DNA from 4 places in the Rossellomorea sp. ABR4_012 genome. Region 1 is predicted to be linked to each of the others. Evidence: riboswitches for the same ligand, from Rfam matches in the RefSeq annotation. Region 1 holds a riboswitch; each other region holds the start of a gene.

What was found. Region 1 has a riboswitch for S-adenosylmethionine ahead of ACXAFV_RS00625 (Na+/H+ antiporter NhaC family protein). Riboswitches for the same ligand answer to the same signal wherever they lie in the genome.
Region 2: linked by a shared signal. The riboswitch ahead of ACXAFV_RS04205 (methionine ABC transporter ATP-binding protein) and the one ahead of ACXAFV_RS00625 (Na+/H+ antiporter NhaC family protein) in region 1 are both predicted to bind S-adenosylmethionine.
Region 3: linked by a shared signal. The riboswitch ahead of metK (methionine adenosyltransferase) and the one ahead of ACXAFV_RS00625 (Na+/H+ antiporter NhaC family protein) in region 1 are both predicted to bind S-adenosylmethionine.
Region 4: linked by a shared signal. The riboswitch ahead of ACXAFV_RS17140 (methionine biosynthesis PLP-dependent protein) and the one ahead of ACXAFV_RS00625 (Na+/H+ antiporter NhaC family protein) in region 1 are both predicted to bind S-adenosylmethionine.

What each region holds. Positions count from the first base shown of each region.
Region 1 covers NZ_JBSWVK010000001.1:123,476-127,093, reverse strand. Annotated here, with positions in the region: gene ACXAFV_RS00630 ((S)-benzoin forming benzil reductase) at 1-658, shown strand, start outside; gene ACXAFV_RS00625 (Na+/H+ antiporter NhaC family protein) at 733-2,049, opposite strand; SAM riboswitch class I at 2,180-2,284, opposite strand; gene ACXAFV_RS00620 (MFS transporter) at 2,533-3,618, shown strand, end outside.
Region 2 covers NZ_JBSWVK010000001.1:848,837-852,454, reverse strand. Annotated here, with positions in the region: gene ACXAFV_RS04210 (methionine ABC transporter permease) at 1-223, opposite strand, end outside; gene ACXAFV_RS04205 (methionine ABC transporter ATP-binding protein) at 213-1,226, opposite strand; SAM riboswitch class I at 1,351-1,456, opposite strand; gene ACXAFV_RS04200 (DUF2922 domain-containing protein) at 1,823-2,041, opposite strand; gene ACXAFV_RS04195 (DUF1659 domain-containing protein) at 2,081-2,299, opposite strand; gene ACXAFV_RS04190 (YfhE family protein) at 2,648-2,803, opposite strand; gene ACXAFV_RS04185 (Glu/Leu/Phe/Val family dehydrogenase) at 2,933-3,618, opposite strand, start outside.
Region 3 covers NZ_JBSWVK010000001.1:1,315,731-1,319,348, reverse strand. Annotated here, with positions in the region: gene metK (methionine adenosyltransferase) at 56-1,255, opposite strand; SAM riboswitch class I at 1,492-1,637, opposite strand; gene pckA (phosphoenolpyruvate carboxykinase (ATP)) at 2,008-3,597, shown strand.
Region 4 covers NZ_JBSWVK010000004.1:211,392-215,009, forward strand. Annotated here, with positions in the region: gene metC (cystathionine beta-lyase) at 1-914, opposite strand, end outside; gene ACXAFV_RS17140 (methionine biosynthesis PLP-dependent protein) at 907-2,028, opposite strand; SAM riboswitch class I at 2,120-2,222, opposite strand; gene ACXAFV_RS17145 (tryptophan--tRNA ligase) at 2,351-3,346, opposite strand; T-box leader at 3,397-3,618, opposite strand, start outside.

The DNA of each region.
Region 1 (3,618 bases):
TTCGGATAATGACGCATTAAAGGAAATGTGTGTTGGGGAAGGAGTCTCCTACGAGTATATCCAATGCGATCTTTCCAATCCAGGAGAAACAGAGAGCGCAGCACAAAAGGCGGGAGAACAAGTATTTAAGTCGGATGCTGACCGGATCTTCTTGATTCAAAATGCCGGGGTCGTGACACCCATCAATCCTTCCGGGCAGGTTGAGAACACGGATCTTGAAAAGAGTGTGAATGTCAATTTGCTATCTCCTATGATTGTTACGAATGAAATGCTGAAAGCCTCCCAAGGTTCAGAAAGCAGGCTAATCATGGTCAATGTGAGTTCTGGTGCCGGGAGCAGACCTGTTTATGGATGGAGCACGTATTGTTCCACGAAAGCCGGGATCAATATGCTGACGGAAACCGTAAGTCTTGAGCTTTCAAAAAAGGGCAGTGCACATAAAGTGATTGCGTTCAGCCCTGGGGTAATGGATACGGATATGCAGGGAACCATCCGTTCTTCTTCAGAAGAAGCATTCGCCGATGTTGAAAACTTTAAGCGTTACAAAGAACAAGGAATGCTTAGGGACACGGATACAGTAGCTGAGGTCCTCGTAAAGCTTGTGACCGAATCGGATGTTGAAACTGGTAAGCTATATCATGTGAATGACTTGTTATAAATTCAATGGATATTATTAAAATAAACAAAAAAAAGAGACAAACCCGATAAATGGGTTTGTCTCTTTTGTACTTATTATGAACGTGCAGTGCTCGGCTTAGGTGCTTTTGATCGTGTAAACTTCGGTAGTGCAAATCGAATCGCAACCAACCCGCATACTGCTGTCAGGATCGGATAGAAAGCATATGGAATAACACTTAATGGCGAGATTCCTGCTGTTTCTGCTACTAATAACGCTTGTGCTCCATATGGGATCAAGCCTTGTACGGAGCAAGAGAATATATCCAGGATACTTGCAGACTTACGAGAATCGACTCCATAATTCTCACCGATTTCTTTCGCAAGCGGACCTGCAATGATGATAGAGATCGTATTGTTTGCCGTACAAAGGTTTGTTGAACTTACAAGTCCGGCCGTCGCCAGTTGTGCCCCTTGTGGAGAGCGGATCTTGCGGGTGGCAAGATAAAGCAGCGCCTGTATTCCGCCATTATAACGGATTAGTTCAACCACACCTCCGATAAGGACGGTCAAAATCACAATTTCAGCCATTCCCGTCATTCCATCGGCAATGCTTCCAAAATAGCTGGAAGGAGTAAAGCTTCCATCGGCAAATCCGATGATTCCAGAGAGCACGATCCCTCCGAATAGCACGACAAACACATTCAATCCTGCAAGTGCGCCGATGATGACTCCCAGATAAGGGAGGATTTTCACCCAGTTAAAGGCCTCGGTATCAACCGTTGACTGATTGCCTGCCGTAATAAAGTATAAGATCACCATCGTTAGAATAGCTGCTGGCAGAACGATAAAGAAGTTCACTTTGAATTTATCTTTCATTTCCGTTTTCTGCGTACGGACGGCTGCAATCGTTGTATCAGAAATGAATGAGAGATTGTCACCAAACATCGCACCACCGATGACCGTAGCCATCGCAACAGGCATGGCGATGTCCGTACCCGAACTGATTCCTACACCGATCGGCGCAAGTGCCGCGATCGTACCCATTGAAGTACCCATGGATAATGAAACAAATGCTGCAATTAAAAATAATCCAACGATCAGAAGGTTTTCCGGAAGTACAGATAGAGCCAGATTCACCGTTGAATCAACAGCGCCCATTTTTTCAGCGACTCCCGAGAATGCTCCTGCTAAAAGGAAGATGAAGACCATGATCATAATATCAGGGTGTCCGGCCCCTTTGGCAAAGCGTTCCACTTTACTATTCAGGGAGTCCTTTCGGTTCATGAACAACGCCACTACAGCTGCGATTATAATGGAAACTAATACTGGGAATGCGTAAAAATCTCCTGAAATGATCCCCGCACCGAGGAAGAGTGAAACAAATATGAGTAATGGCAGTAATGCCAGAAGATTTCCTTTTTCGTTAAACATTTGAACAACTCCTTTGACAATTGACTAGAATGGATTGCGATGGTAATAACCACGATATGATTAGTACCTTGCTGGATAAAAATAAAAACCTCTTCCCGATAAGAAGAGGTTCCCAATAAAAGAAACACTCTTCTTATCTTTCAAGCAATATGCTTGCTGGATGTGGCACAGCACTCGTAAGGAGTCCGCTGCCGAGACATCGTAGGGCCAGTCCCTCCGTCTCTCTGGATAAGAAGAATACGTCATATTCATTTAAAATTATACTTACATACTTTAAGGCGTTTAAGAGGAAAAGTCAAACGGAAATTTGTTTGTGTTCTGTACTATTCGTTCAAAAAAAATTTCCAGCCATCGTGATTTAGTTCCATAGAGCTTGAAAGCAATAGGGTTTATCGGCTGTTGAATCATTTTTATATAGGCTATGGTTTATCCATAAAAAGGAACGGCTTTATTTACAATCTTCTAAAATAGGGCTAGTATTATATGGATAAAAAACATCTGGAGGATACGGAAGTGGAAAGAACGATACGCAATCAAGTCTTTACCTTGCAAGGCTTTTATTTTTTGACGTTTTTTGGTGTGGGCAGTCTATACCCGCTTTTAAGTGTGTATTTAAGTGAAAGTGTTGGATTGAATGGATACCAGATCGGGACCATCATGTCGATCGGCCCCATTATGATGATATTCTTTCAGCCTATCTGGGGAATGGTGAGTGATACGACGAATCGTCCGACACAGGTGCTGGCCTTTACTTCATTGGTTGCCGGGATGTTTGCCCTTGGGTATGTAGTGACCGACCTTTACTACGGACTCCTTCTGATCGCGATTCTGGTTGCTGTTTTCCAGAGCGCGATCATACCCGTTTCAGACAGTATCAGTCTGAAGTACACAAGTAAAGTGCGATATAATTATGGAAATATACGATTATTTGGATCATTGGGCTTCGGTGTTGCCGTGTATGTGATGGGAAAACTGTCAGAAGGTTTTATCGGCCCGACCATCATTTTCTACGCATTCTTCGTTTGCCTGGTCATGTCGGCTGTGCTGGCTTTCCGTTTTCCTAAGGAACGCGCCTCTGCCAAACTGGATTTGAAAGCGGGAATGAAGGAATTATTTACTCTTAAAAAGTTTTTGATTTTCTTGGCCGTCACTTTCATGGTGTTCGGTCCGAATCTGGCTAATAATACGTACTTTGGTTTATTTGTAGAAGATTCAGGCGGTACATATGCGGGAATCGGACTCGCTTTCTTGATTGCGGTACTGTCTGAAGTACCATTTATGAGGGTTGCAGGTAATTGGATTGACCGGTTCGGTTTGTTGACCGTAGCGGCTTTGGCAGGGGCGGCTTCCATGCTCCGCTGGCTGTTCTACTTTACGGAACCAAGCCTCTTGCTCGTTTACAGTTCTGCTGTCATGCAGGGCCTTGCAATCGGACTGTTTGTTCCGGCTGGACTGCGTTATATAAGAGAAATCACGCCTTCTCATATCACGGCCACAGCCGTCACCATTTATTCTGCAATCGGAAACGGCCTTGGAAACTGGTTCAGTACGTTCGTCGGCGGCTTCATT
Region 2 (3,618 bases), 730 kb from region 1:
AAATGATGAACGGAATCGAACGGACCATGTTGACGACAAAGCCGACGATTTTCTTGATGAATCCGTTTTGCAGGAACAACCCCTTATCTGTCACAAAAAGCAGGACCCCTAACGGCAGGCCGAGCAATATCGCGATTGCCAACGAAATTCCGACCATATACACCGTTTCAAGAAAAGCTTTATTCAACTCTGGTAAAATCGCAATCAATGAATCAGGCAGCACGGTCCAGCACCTCCAGGCTTTGTGTTTTGGCAGTTATGTAGCGGATGGCTGCCTGTGTTTCAGTCTCGTCCCCGATCAGTTCCATGATGAAAATCCCGAGGGGAGTTTCCTGGATATACTCGATTTTTCCGTGCAGGATATTGCCGCGAACCTTGTATTTCTGGAACACTTCGGACACGACACTCTCCTCTGCAATCGAACCCTTGAACTGGATTTTGATCAGCTTGCCCGTTCGGCTCTTCAGTAAATGAGGAGGCAATTCGAACTGCAGTATGTTTTCGATGAACTGCTTGGTAAGCGGCTGTCTCGGGTTGGCGAAGAGGTCGTAAACCGCGCCTTCTTCCACGATTCTCCCGTCCTGCATGACGGCCATCCTGTCACAGATTTCTTTTACCACTTCCATTTCGTGCGTGATAAGGACGATAGTCAGTCCAAGCTGTTTGTTGATATCTTTTAAAAGTTTGAGGATGGACTTTGTTGTGCTGGGGTCCAGAGCAGATGTCGCTTCATCGCATAGCAGGACAGATGGATTGTTTGCGAGCGCCCTTGCGATTCCGACCCTCTGTTTCTGTCCCCCGCTCAGCTGCGCTGGATAAGCATAGGCTTTATCGCTTAACCCGACCATTTCTAAAAGTTCCGTCACCCGCGGCTTGATATTTGCATTTGGCACCTTGGCTGCTTTTAAGGCAAAAGCAAGATTCTCATATACCGTCTTCGCTTTGATGAGGTGAAAGTGCTGAAAAATCATGCTGATTTTCTGGCGAGCGAAGCGCAGCTCTTTAGAAGACAGCTTCATTAAGTCCTGGCCATCGATGATGATTTCCCCCGAAGTCGGCTTTTCCAGTAAGTTAAGGCACCTGATGAGCGAGCTTTTCCCTGCCCCGCTGTAACCGACGATGCCGAAGATTTCTCCTTTGTGTATGGTGACGGAGACGTTATCCACACCAATTACTGTTTGCTTTTTTGTCTTGTATTCTTTTACAAGGTTGTTGATTTGGATCATCTTTAACACCCCTTTTCTTTTGCATTGATTGCCGTGTCTCGGCAAGAGTAGTACGTGAGTATGTTTTGAACAAATAAAAAATGCCTCTTTCAATTACTGAAAGAAGCATCGCTCTTGTATCATCGACTTATCTTTCAGAATGAAATCCATCCTGCAGGAATTGGCACCGTTCCTTATTGGAGGTTGCCGGACGTCATAGGGCCTGATCCCTCAGTCGCTCTTGATAATTTGAAAGTATTTAATTTTCGGAGTTTTTAATCTTATAGGAGATATTATATGGTTTGATATGGAAAGTCAATAAGGGATTTGAACGGATTATATATGTAAGCGTTATCTTTGTTTAAGGGACGGGGAAAAGTTTTTTGTAGTTTACTCTTTTGAACACCGCTTTTGATTTCCGTGGAAGACTTCGCTTTCCGCGGGTGACCCGTGAGCCTCCCTCAACTCCCTTTTGAGGCATTCCTCTATTTTTAAACAAACGTTTGATTAACACTTCAAAACCTTGCTGCGTTGAGCTTTTGGTGGTTTAAACAATCGTTTATTTAATTTGAAAAACCCACCTCGATATAGGATTTCGAGGTGGCTTCATTCATTTATTATAAAACTTCATAGTCCGTTACATTACGCTCAACCACTCGTGCTCCATCTACGCTTACTAGAGCGCCGCCTGAGCTGCCGAATACGCCGGTTGCGATCAGGTTGTCCATAGCTGCTTTCACCTGGATGGTATCGATCGGGTCGATCGGATCGTTGACGCTGATTTTCGCAGACTTTCCTGTTTCTGTTTTAAATTGAAGTTCAAGTACCTTTGCCATTTTGAAATCCCCTCCTTCCTATCAAAATTTCAGTGATCATTATGCGTTGATATCAAAGTTTTGAATCTTTTCTACGTTGAATAAGTTTTTCTCCGAAAGACCTGCTAGCGACTGAGCTGCACTGTGCATCTCATCTGCAGTTGCTGAACCTTTGATGTAGCTGTACGACTTGTACTTATACTTCGGGTTGCCTTTCTCATCCATCCCGTCGTTGAATGCAAATCTCAGCTTCGTTCCTTTCAAATCCGCTGTTGCCATTGTGCCTCACCTCCTTTCACCTTTTATATAGGGATTGGGGGAGGAAAAGGACACCCTTGGTTTGGATTATATTGATTTGATGTTTTTTGGGTTCCAGAAGGCGGGAACTTGGAGAAGAGTTGTGCCAGGAACAATAAGTGGTGGTTGTTCCTGGTACAATCAAGGCGTTTTGTGCCAGGAACAAAATTGCCTGATTGTGCCTGGCACCAGGGATCTGGCACCCGGGATTTTTCCTTTGATCGCTAGCTCAATTTCACTTTTTGAATGAAGCCTAAAATGCAGTCAAACAAAAAACCCCCGCAAACCGCATATAAAATACGGTTCACAGAGGTTCTTCAATCATTTCCACTATTCACGATGACTTTTCACTTCATCCGGATACCCAGCTTTCGTCGCCCGCTTAAATTCTTTCGCCCAAAGTACCTCTTGCGTATCCGTTAATCCATTGTTCCTTTCCGTATTAATCCCTTTGTAGGGAAGCTTCTTCGCATGTCGTTCTGCCATGCTGAAATCTCTCCTTTCAAAGTTATTAATGTCTTTCTACAAATCCTTTACCCACAAGAAATTCGTATAAACACATTGAAGAGGGACGGGCCTTTAGCTCGCTAAAGGCCCGTCCCTCGATGCGTTAATTCAGTAAAGTTTCCCTTGTCTGTACAGGATGGTCGACAGTTTGGTCACGGAATGGATGTAGCAGTTTTGGCGGAGCGGAAATGGGTCTCCGAAGAATTGCGGGAGGACCGTATCGAGCGTTACCTGCATTTTTTCATATAGTAGCCTGAACACCTCGTCTTCTGAGTAGAATTGGGTTTCACGTCCTTGAAGCCATTCGAAATAGGACACGATGACACCACCGGCATTGGCCAGGATATCCGGCACGATAATGACACCTTTGTCACTCAAGAATTTGTCGGCTTCTGTGGTGACAGGGGCATTCGCTCCTTCGACAAGGATATCTGCCTTTATTTTTTCCATATTATCTTTATGGATCTGGTCTTCTAAGGCAGCCAGAATCAGGACATCCACATCAAGGTATAATACATCCTCCCTGTCCGATATCGCTGCCTTAACATCAATCTCCTTCAACTGTTCTTCAGTGGTCGGAAGGTCTCCCTTATTTCTCATCGTGAATTCAACAAGCGCAGGAATATCCAGTCCATCCGAGTTGTGCAGCGTCACATTCCTGTCACTCACCGCAACCACTTTGTTCTGAAGATGAGTGGATTGATACGCTTCAAGAGCCGCCACCGAACCAACATTCCCGAACCCTTGAACAGAAATGGTCAATGGCTTGTTTTCATATTTCAAGGCTGTCTTGG
Region 3 (3,618 bases), 1.2 Mb from region 1:
AGCCATCAAAAAAACCAACACCCCTGAAAGAGTGTTGGTTTTCTCATACCTGTTTTTACTTAAGAGCTTCAGCTTTCAATACATCAGCTTTGTTAGTACGCTCCCAAGGAAGATCAAGATCGTTGCGGCCGAAGTGTCCGTAAGCAGCAGTCTGCTTGTAGATCGGACGGCGAAGGTCCAGCATCTTGATGATTCCTGCAGGGCGAAGGTCAAAGTTATCGCGTACAACATCAACCAATACATCCTCAGAAACTTTACCTGTTCCGAATGTATCAACTGAGATGGATACAGGCTGTGCTACACCGATCGCATACGCTAATTGAACTTCACATTTTTCAGCAAGACCGGCAGCCACGATGTTTTTCGCTACATAGCGGGCTGCATATGCTGCAGAGCGGTCAACTTTCGTCGCATCCTTACCGGAGAATGCACCGCCGCCGTGACGTGCATAACCGCCGTATGTGTCAACGATGATCTTACGGCCTGTTAGACCAGCATCCCCTTGAGGTCCGCCGATTACGAAGCGGCCAGTAGGGTTGATGAAGTATTTTGTCTTTTCGTCGATCAGTTCTTTCGGAACAACCGGATCGATGACATACTCCTTCAGATTACGCTGGATCTGCTCAAGTGAAACTTCAGGGTGGTGCTGCGTAGAGATGACAATCGTATCGATGCGAACAGGCTTATCATTCTCATCATATTCAACCGTTACCTGAGTTTTACCGTCCGGGCGAAGGTAAGGAAGAATTTCTTCTTTACGGACTTCCGTTAGCTGACGGGATAGTTTATGAGCAAGTGAAATCGGAAGAGGCATAAGCTCTTTCGTTTCGTTGCAGGCAAATCCGAACATCAGCCCCTGGTCACCAGCACCGATAGCTTCGATTTCTTCATCAGACATTTGTCCTTCACGTGCTTCAAGCGCTTGGTCTACACCTTGAGCGATATCAGCAGATTGCTCATCGATGGATGTCAGAACTGCACAAGTTTCAGCATCGAATCCGTATTTCGCACGTGTATATCCGATTCCACGGATCGTTTCACGGACGATTTTAGGGATGTCTACATACGTATTTGTTGTGATTTCACCTGCAACAAGCACAAGACCTGTTGTCACAGATGTTTCACATGCTACGCGGGCATTCGGGTCATTCGTTAAAATGGCATCAAGAATTGAATCAGAAATTTGGTCACAAATTTTATCTGGATGTCCTTCCGTTACGGACTCAGATGTAAACAGACGACGTTTTGTTGACATTAAGGTTCCTCCTTAAGCATATTTGCCGATTTTCACCGACAAAACATTTAAACAGATACGGTACTCATTTCCCTAAGTAGTATGAAGTAAACATGGTTTTTTTATAAGGCATAAGAGAACGTCCTTATATAAAAACATGAGTTTTATCACTAATGCTCCACTATAAAATAGAAAAAACCCTTCCTCGGGAAAAAGTACAAAGAGGAAAGGTTTCACATTATAGCCGCGCCTTTTCTCTCTTATCGTTCAAGGTTGTCCACCTTGCCTCAGTTTAGCACCTTCGCTTAATGGGATCCTTCCTTTTAAAAGAAGGACCAACTATCTATTTAGCAGGTTGCTGGGTTTCATAGGGTCTGCTCCCTCCACCAGCTCAGGATAAGAGTATCCGTTCAAGGTACAATAATAACGTTAACACCAAAGAGTGTCAAATATTTTTTAGTATGTAAAGATTAACAGCAGGTATCTCTATTTACCGCTATTGACAGTACTTTGGCTGACATCCGGATAGGCAGCTGACATTTATATAAGAAGAAACATGGAAACGTGGGTATATGAATGAGGAATTTCCTAAGGACAAGCATAAACTGCTTAGATAGGGGAAAATAAGTTGCATTTTTAAAGGAAAATGTTACAAGTTTAAGTCACATTATAAAAAAGCACTAAATAGTATAGACTAATAAATTAATTGTGTTATACTATTTTTGAAAAGAACAACAAAGTGGTATTTAAATTTATATAAAGGAAGGGTTCTAATGAATTCAGTGAGCATGTCTAGTGAGTTAACAGAATTACTTAGCGGTCAAAATATCAAAAATCAACTGTCTGTTTCACAATTAGTGGAAAGAGTTCTTCATAGAAATGAAGGCGTTTTAACTTCTTCAGGTGCAGTCAGAGCTGAAACTGGCAAATATACAGGGCGCTCTCCTAAAGATAAATTTATTGTAGAGGAGCCTACTACAAAAGATAAAATTGATTGGGGAGCTGTTAATCAGCCAATCTCCGCTGAATCATTCGATAAATTATACCATAAAGTCCTTGCATACTTAAAAGAAAAAGAAGAAGTATTTGTCTTCAACGGATTTGCAGGTGCAGATCCAAAACATAGACTTCCGATCCAGGTAATCAATGAATTTGCGTGGCATAATCTATTTGCACACCAGCTGTTCATTCGCCCGGGTGCGGAAGAGTTAATCTCTCACAAATCCGAATTTACGATCGTATCAGCTCCAAACTTTAAAGCAGACCCTGCTGTGGATGGTACAAATTCTGAAACATTCATCATTGTTTCTTTTGAAAAACGCATCGTCTTGATCGGTGGAACGGAATATGCAGGAGAAATGAAGAAATCGATCTTCTCCGTCATGAATTACATGCTTCCTGAAGCAGATATCCTTTCCATGCACTGTTCAGCAAATGTAGGGCGCGAAGGCGACGTTGCACTATTCTTCGGTCTATCCGGAACAGGCAAAACGACATTATCAGCAGATCCGAACCGCCGTCTGATCGGGGACGACGAACATGGCTGGTCACCAAATGGCGTTTTCAACATCGAAGGCGGCTGCTACGCGAAATGTATCGGACTGACTCGTGAAAAAGAGCCTCAAATCTTTGATGCAATCCGCTTTGGATCCGTGTTGGAAAACGTTGTTCTTGATGAAGATTCACGCATTCCAGATTACGAGGATAACAGTTTAACAGAAAACACGCGTGCCGCTTATCCGCTTCAAGCAATGGAAAACATCGTGGAGCCTAGTGTTGCCGGCCACCCTAATACAATTGTATTCCTGACTGCTGATGCGTTCGGCGTCCTGCCTCCAATCAGCAAACTGACGAAAGAGCAGGCAATGTATCATTTCTTAAGCGGTTATACGTCCAAATTAGCAGGAACAGAGCGCGGCATCACTTCACCGCAGGCAACATTCTCTACTTGCTTTGGTTCTCCATTCCTTCCGCTTGCTGCCACTCGTTACGCAGAAATGCTTGGGAAGAAAATTGATGAGCACAATGCAGAGGTTTACCTCGTAAACACTGGTTGGACCGGCGGAGAATATGGTGTGGGTAACCGCATGAAATTGTCTTACACACGTGCAATGGTACAGGCAGCATTAGAAGGTGAACTGACAAACGTTGAAACGGAAACAGACGTAATCTTCGGATTGAACATTCCAGTAAACGTGCCAGGTGTACCTGATGAAGTGCTTCAACCGATTAAAACATGGTCAAATGAAGATGCGTACAAAGTAAAAGCAACTGAACTTGCACGCCAATTCAACGAAAACTTCAAGAAATTCACCAACGTACCTGCCGAGATCGAAGCAAAAGGCGGTCCGGCTGTAAATTAATCTCGATCGATCAAGGACTGA
Region 4 (3,618 bases), on a different contig from region 1:
AAGCGAAAGGATAAGACAGCACCAGGTCCTTTTGCCTGCCGAACATGGATTTCATGCCCTTTATGATAGCTCAGTCCTGGGTAGAACACTTCTTCCACTTCATCTCTCGTTTCAAGAAAGCGGGCAATCTTAGAGGCGCTTTCCGATGACTGCTTAAGTCGGACATGCAATGTTTTGAGGCCTCTTATCAAGAGCCAGCTGTCTTGCGGTCCCAAAACAGCACCAAATGAATTTTGCAAGAAGGAAAGCCTCTGGGCAATTCTCTCGTTACCGGTCACTGCGAGTCCGGCAAGTACATCACTGTGACCTGCAAGAAACTTGGTTGCACTATGCAAAACTACATCTATGCCAAGTGATAAAGGCTTTTGCAGAAGAGGGGTCATGAATGTATTATCGAGAAAAGTCAGGCACTCATTGGCTTTTGCCAATTTTACGATCCCTTCAATATCTGTAATGTTCAGTAATGGATTTGAAGGGGTTTCAATGTAAATCACTTTTGTATTTGGTCTGATCGAACGGGCCACCTCATGAAGATCCCTCATGTCCACAAAAGAATACTGAATACCAAATCGGTTCAATACCTCTGTGATTAATCGATAGGTGCCCCCATACACTTCTTCCGAAATGAGAACATGTTCCCCCTGGGAAAGCAACAGGAAACTCGTAGAAATGGCTGCCATGCCTGAAGAAAACGCAAATCCTTTTACACCGCCTTCAAGTTCTGCAATCGTGTCTTCCAATGCTTCCCTGGTTGGGTTTCCAGACCGGCTGTAATCATATGATCCAAACCGGTCAAAATCACTCTGATGAAAAGTGGTGGCGTGATAGAGGGGGGTAGAAACCGCTCCAGTTTGTGCATCGTATCCGTGAGAATGAAGCAGGGAAGTTTGCTGTGAGTATGTTTTTTTACTCATCTATAAGCACCTCTCCTTTTAATTGATTGAAAACATTCTCCAAATCTGAAATGATATCTTCCACATTTTCAATACCGACCGAAAATCGCAAAAGACGATTACATATGCCGAGTTTATTCCTTTCACATTCAGGAATATCTGCATGAGTCTGGGTTGCAGGATACGTAATAAAACTCTCAACACCGCCAAGACTTTCAGCAAACGTAATGACCTCTAAATTCTCAAGAAAAGTTCCGACCCATTCCTCCTTTGAAATCCGAAAAGACAGCATCCCGCCTCTGCCGGTATAAAGGACATCAGTAACGCAATCATGATTCGTCAGATACTCTGCAATTTCAATTGCATTTTTTTCGTGCTGGGCCATACGTATGCTAAGTGTTTTCATGCCGCGGAGTAACAGCCAGCAATCAAAAGGTGAAAGTACGGCACCGATCGAATTCTGAATGGTATAGAGCCTCTCTCCCAATACTTCGTTACTGACGATGACCACTCCGGCGAGCACGTCATTGTGACCGCCTAAATATTTTGTAGCACTGTGAACGACTATATCAGCACCTTCTGCAATTGGCTTTTGCAGGATTGGTGTGTAAAAAGTGTTATCAACGATCATCCATAACTCGTTATCCTTAGCGATGGAGGAGACTGTTGAAATACTGGTTTCATTCATTAATGGATTGGTTGGCGTTTCAAGGAATATCGCTCTGGTATTTTCATTTATCTTTTCTACAATGCGACTTTCTTCATGAGTATTCACGAAATGAAACCTGATACCGTATTGATTTTCATACTGCGAGAATAATCGATAGCTGCCTCCATATAAATCCTGTGAAACTATCAATTCGTCTCCCGAAGAGAATAAACTAAGAACTGCTTGAATAGCTGCCATTCCTGAACTGAAGGCAAAAGCTCTTTTTCCCTCTTCTAACAGAGCGAGTGTCTCTTCTAAAATGGACCTTGTTGGATTTCCAGTCCGCGAATAATCAAATCCCGTCGATTGACCGATGCCCTTGTGCTGATAAGCTGTTGACAAGTGAATGGCAGGGCTTATGGCTCCTGTCCCCACATCCGTACGATTTCCTGATTGAACGAGAATTGTATCGATATGTTTTTTCAATTTTGTCTCTCCTCTTCTTTTTATTACACGAAAAGGGTATAAAAGAAAAAACCTTCTTATTGAAATAAGAAGGTTTCATCGATCATTCTCCCTCTTATCGTCCAAGTTGAATTCAACTTGCTGGAATTAGCACCATGCCAAGGCTGGTTGCTGAGGTGTCATAGGGCCAGTCCCTCTACCTCTCTTGATAAGAATCTATTTGGTTATATAGAAATCATTGATCACTTTACTAAAATAACTTTCCCATAACTTACATCATACTTTATTAAATGTCAATGAAAATTATGAATACTTTTAAAAATACATTAACTTTTCTATTGGGTTATCGTATGCCGATTTTTATTTTCACTTCTTCCAAAAACGGTCTGGTTTTCTTTCTTGCTTTTTCCGCCCCTGCCATTAAAATTTCATTCAGTTTGGCAGGGGATGCCATTAGTTCATTATACAGTTCACGCGGCTCTTCCAACCGGGAATTCATGGCTTCAAAAAGCTCTTTCTTCGCTTCGCCCCATCCGATCCCGGCTAGGAAACGATTTCTCATTTCTTCTGTTTGAACTTCTGTTGCAAACTCTTTATATAACGAAAAAATGATGGATTCATTCGGATCTTTCGGTGCCTCAGGCGGGGTGGAGTCCGTCTTGATCTTATTGATCAACTTTTGCAGCTTTTTCGGCTCCTCGAATAACGGAATGGTATTGTTATAGCTTTTACTCATCTTGCGTCCATCCAACCCAGGAAGCACGGAGGTTTTTTTTTCAATGGCATATTGAGGCATCGTGAATGTTTCGCCATAAGTATGATTGAAACTTTCAGCGATATCCCTTGCGATTTCAACATGCTGTATTTGATCCTTTCCGACAGGGACAATCTCGGTTTTGAAAAGAAGAATATCCGCAGCCATCAAAATCGGATACGTATATAACCCCATATTTACGCCTGTGTCCGCTTCTCTTCCTGTGTGGCCATTTTCCTCGACAATGGATTTATAGGCATGAGCCCGGTTCATCAATCCTTTGGGAGAAAAACATGCTAAAATCCAGCTTAATTCAAAAATCTCTGGAACATCTGATTGCCTGTAGAAGATTGCTTTTTCCGAATCGAGCCCCAACGCTAACCATGTTGCTGCAATTCCCCGGCTGAGCTGGTTCATTTCTTCATTGTCGTGTATTTTCGTAAGTCCATGATAATCCGCTACAAAATAAGCAGGCTGATAGGTTTCGTTTCCAGCCAGTTCAAGTGCTGGTTTTATCGCACCGATATAATTCCCCAGGTGCACCCTGCCTGTGGGTTTGATCCCTGTTAATACTTGCTTTTTCATCACTTTCATTCCTCCCATTTTCTTTAAACACAAAAAGGGCTTCCAGTCCAAAAAAGGACGGGAAACCCGTGGTGCCACCTTCATTCGTTCACAGCCGTGAACGCACTTAGCTGTACAGAGGATCCTTCCTCGATACATTGTCCCTTGTATCGGTGAGACTTTCCGCCAAAACCTACTTTCACTTTCAGTCTGGATGCTCAGAAGCCCATTCAACTATTTTCACACACTGATTCTCACCGGCCATCAGCTCTCTGAGGTGTTTCAACAGCTTA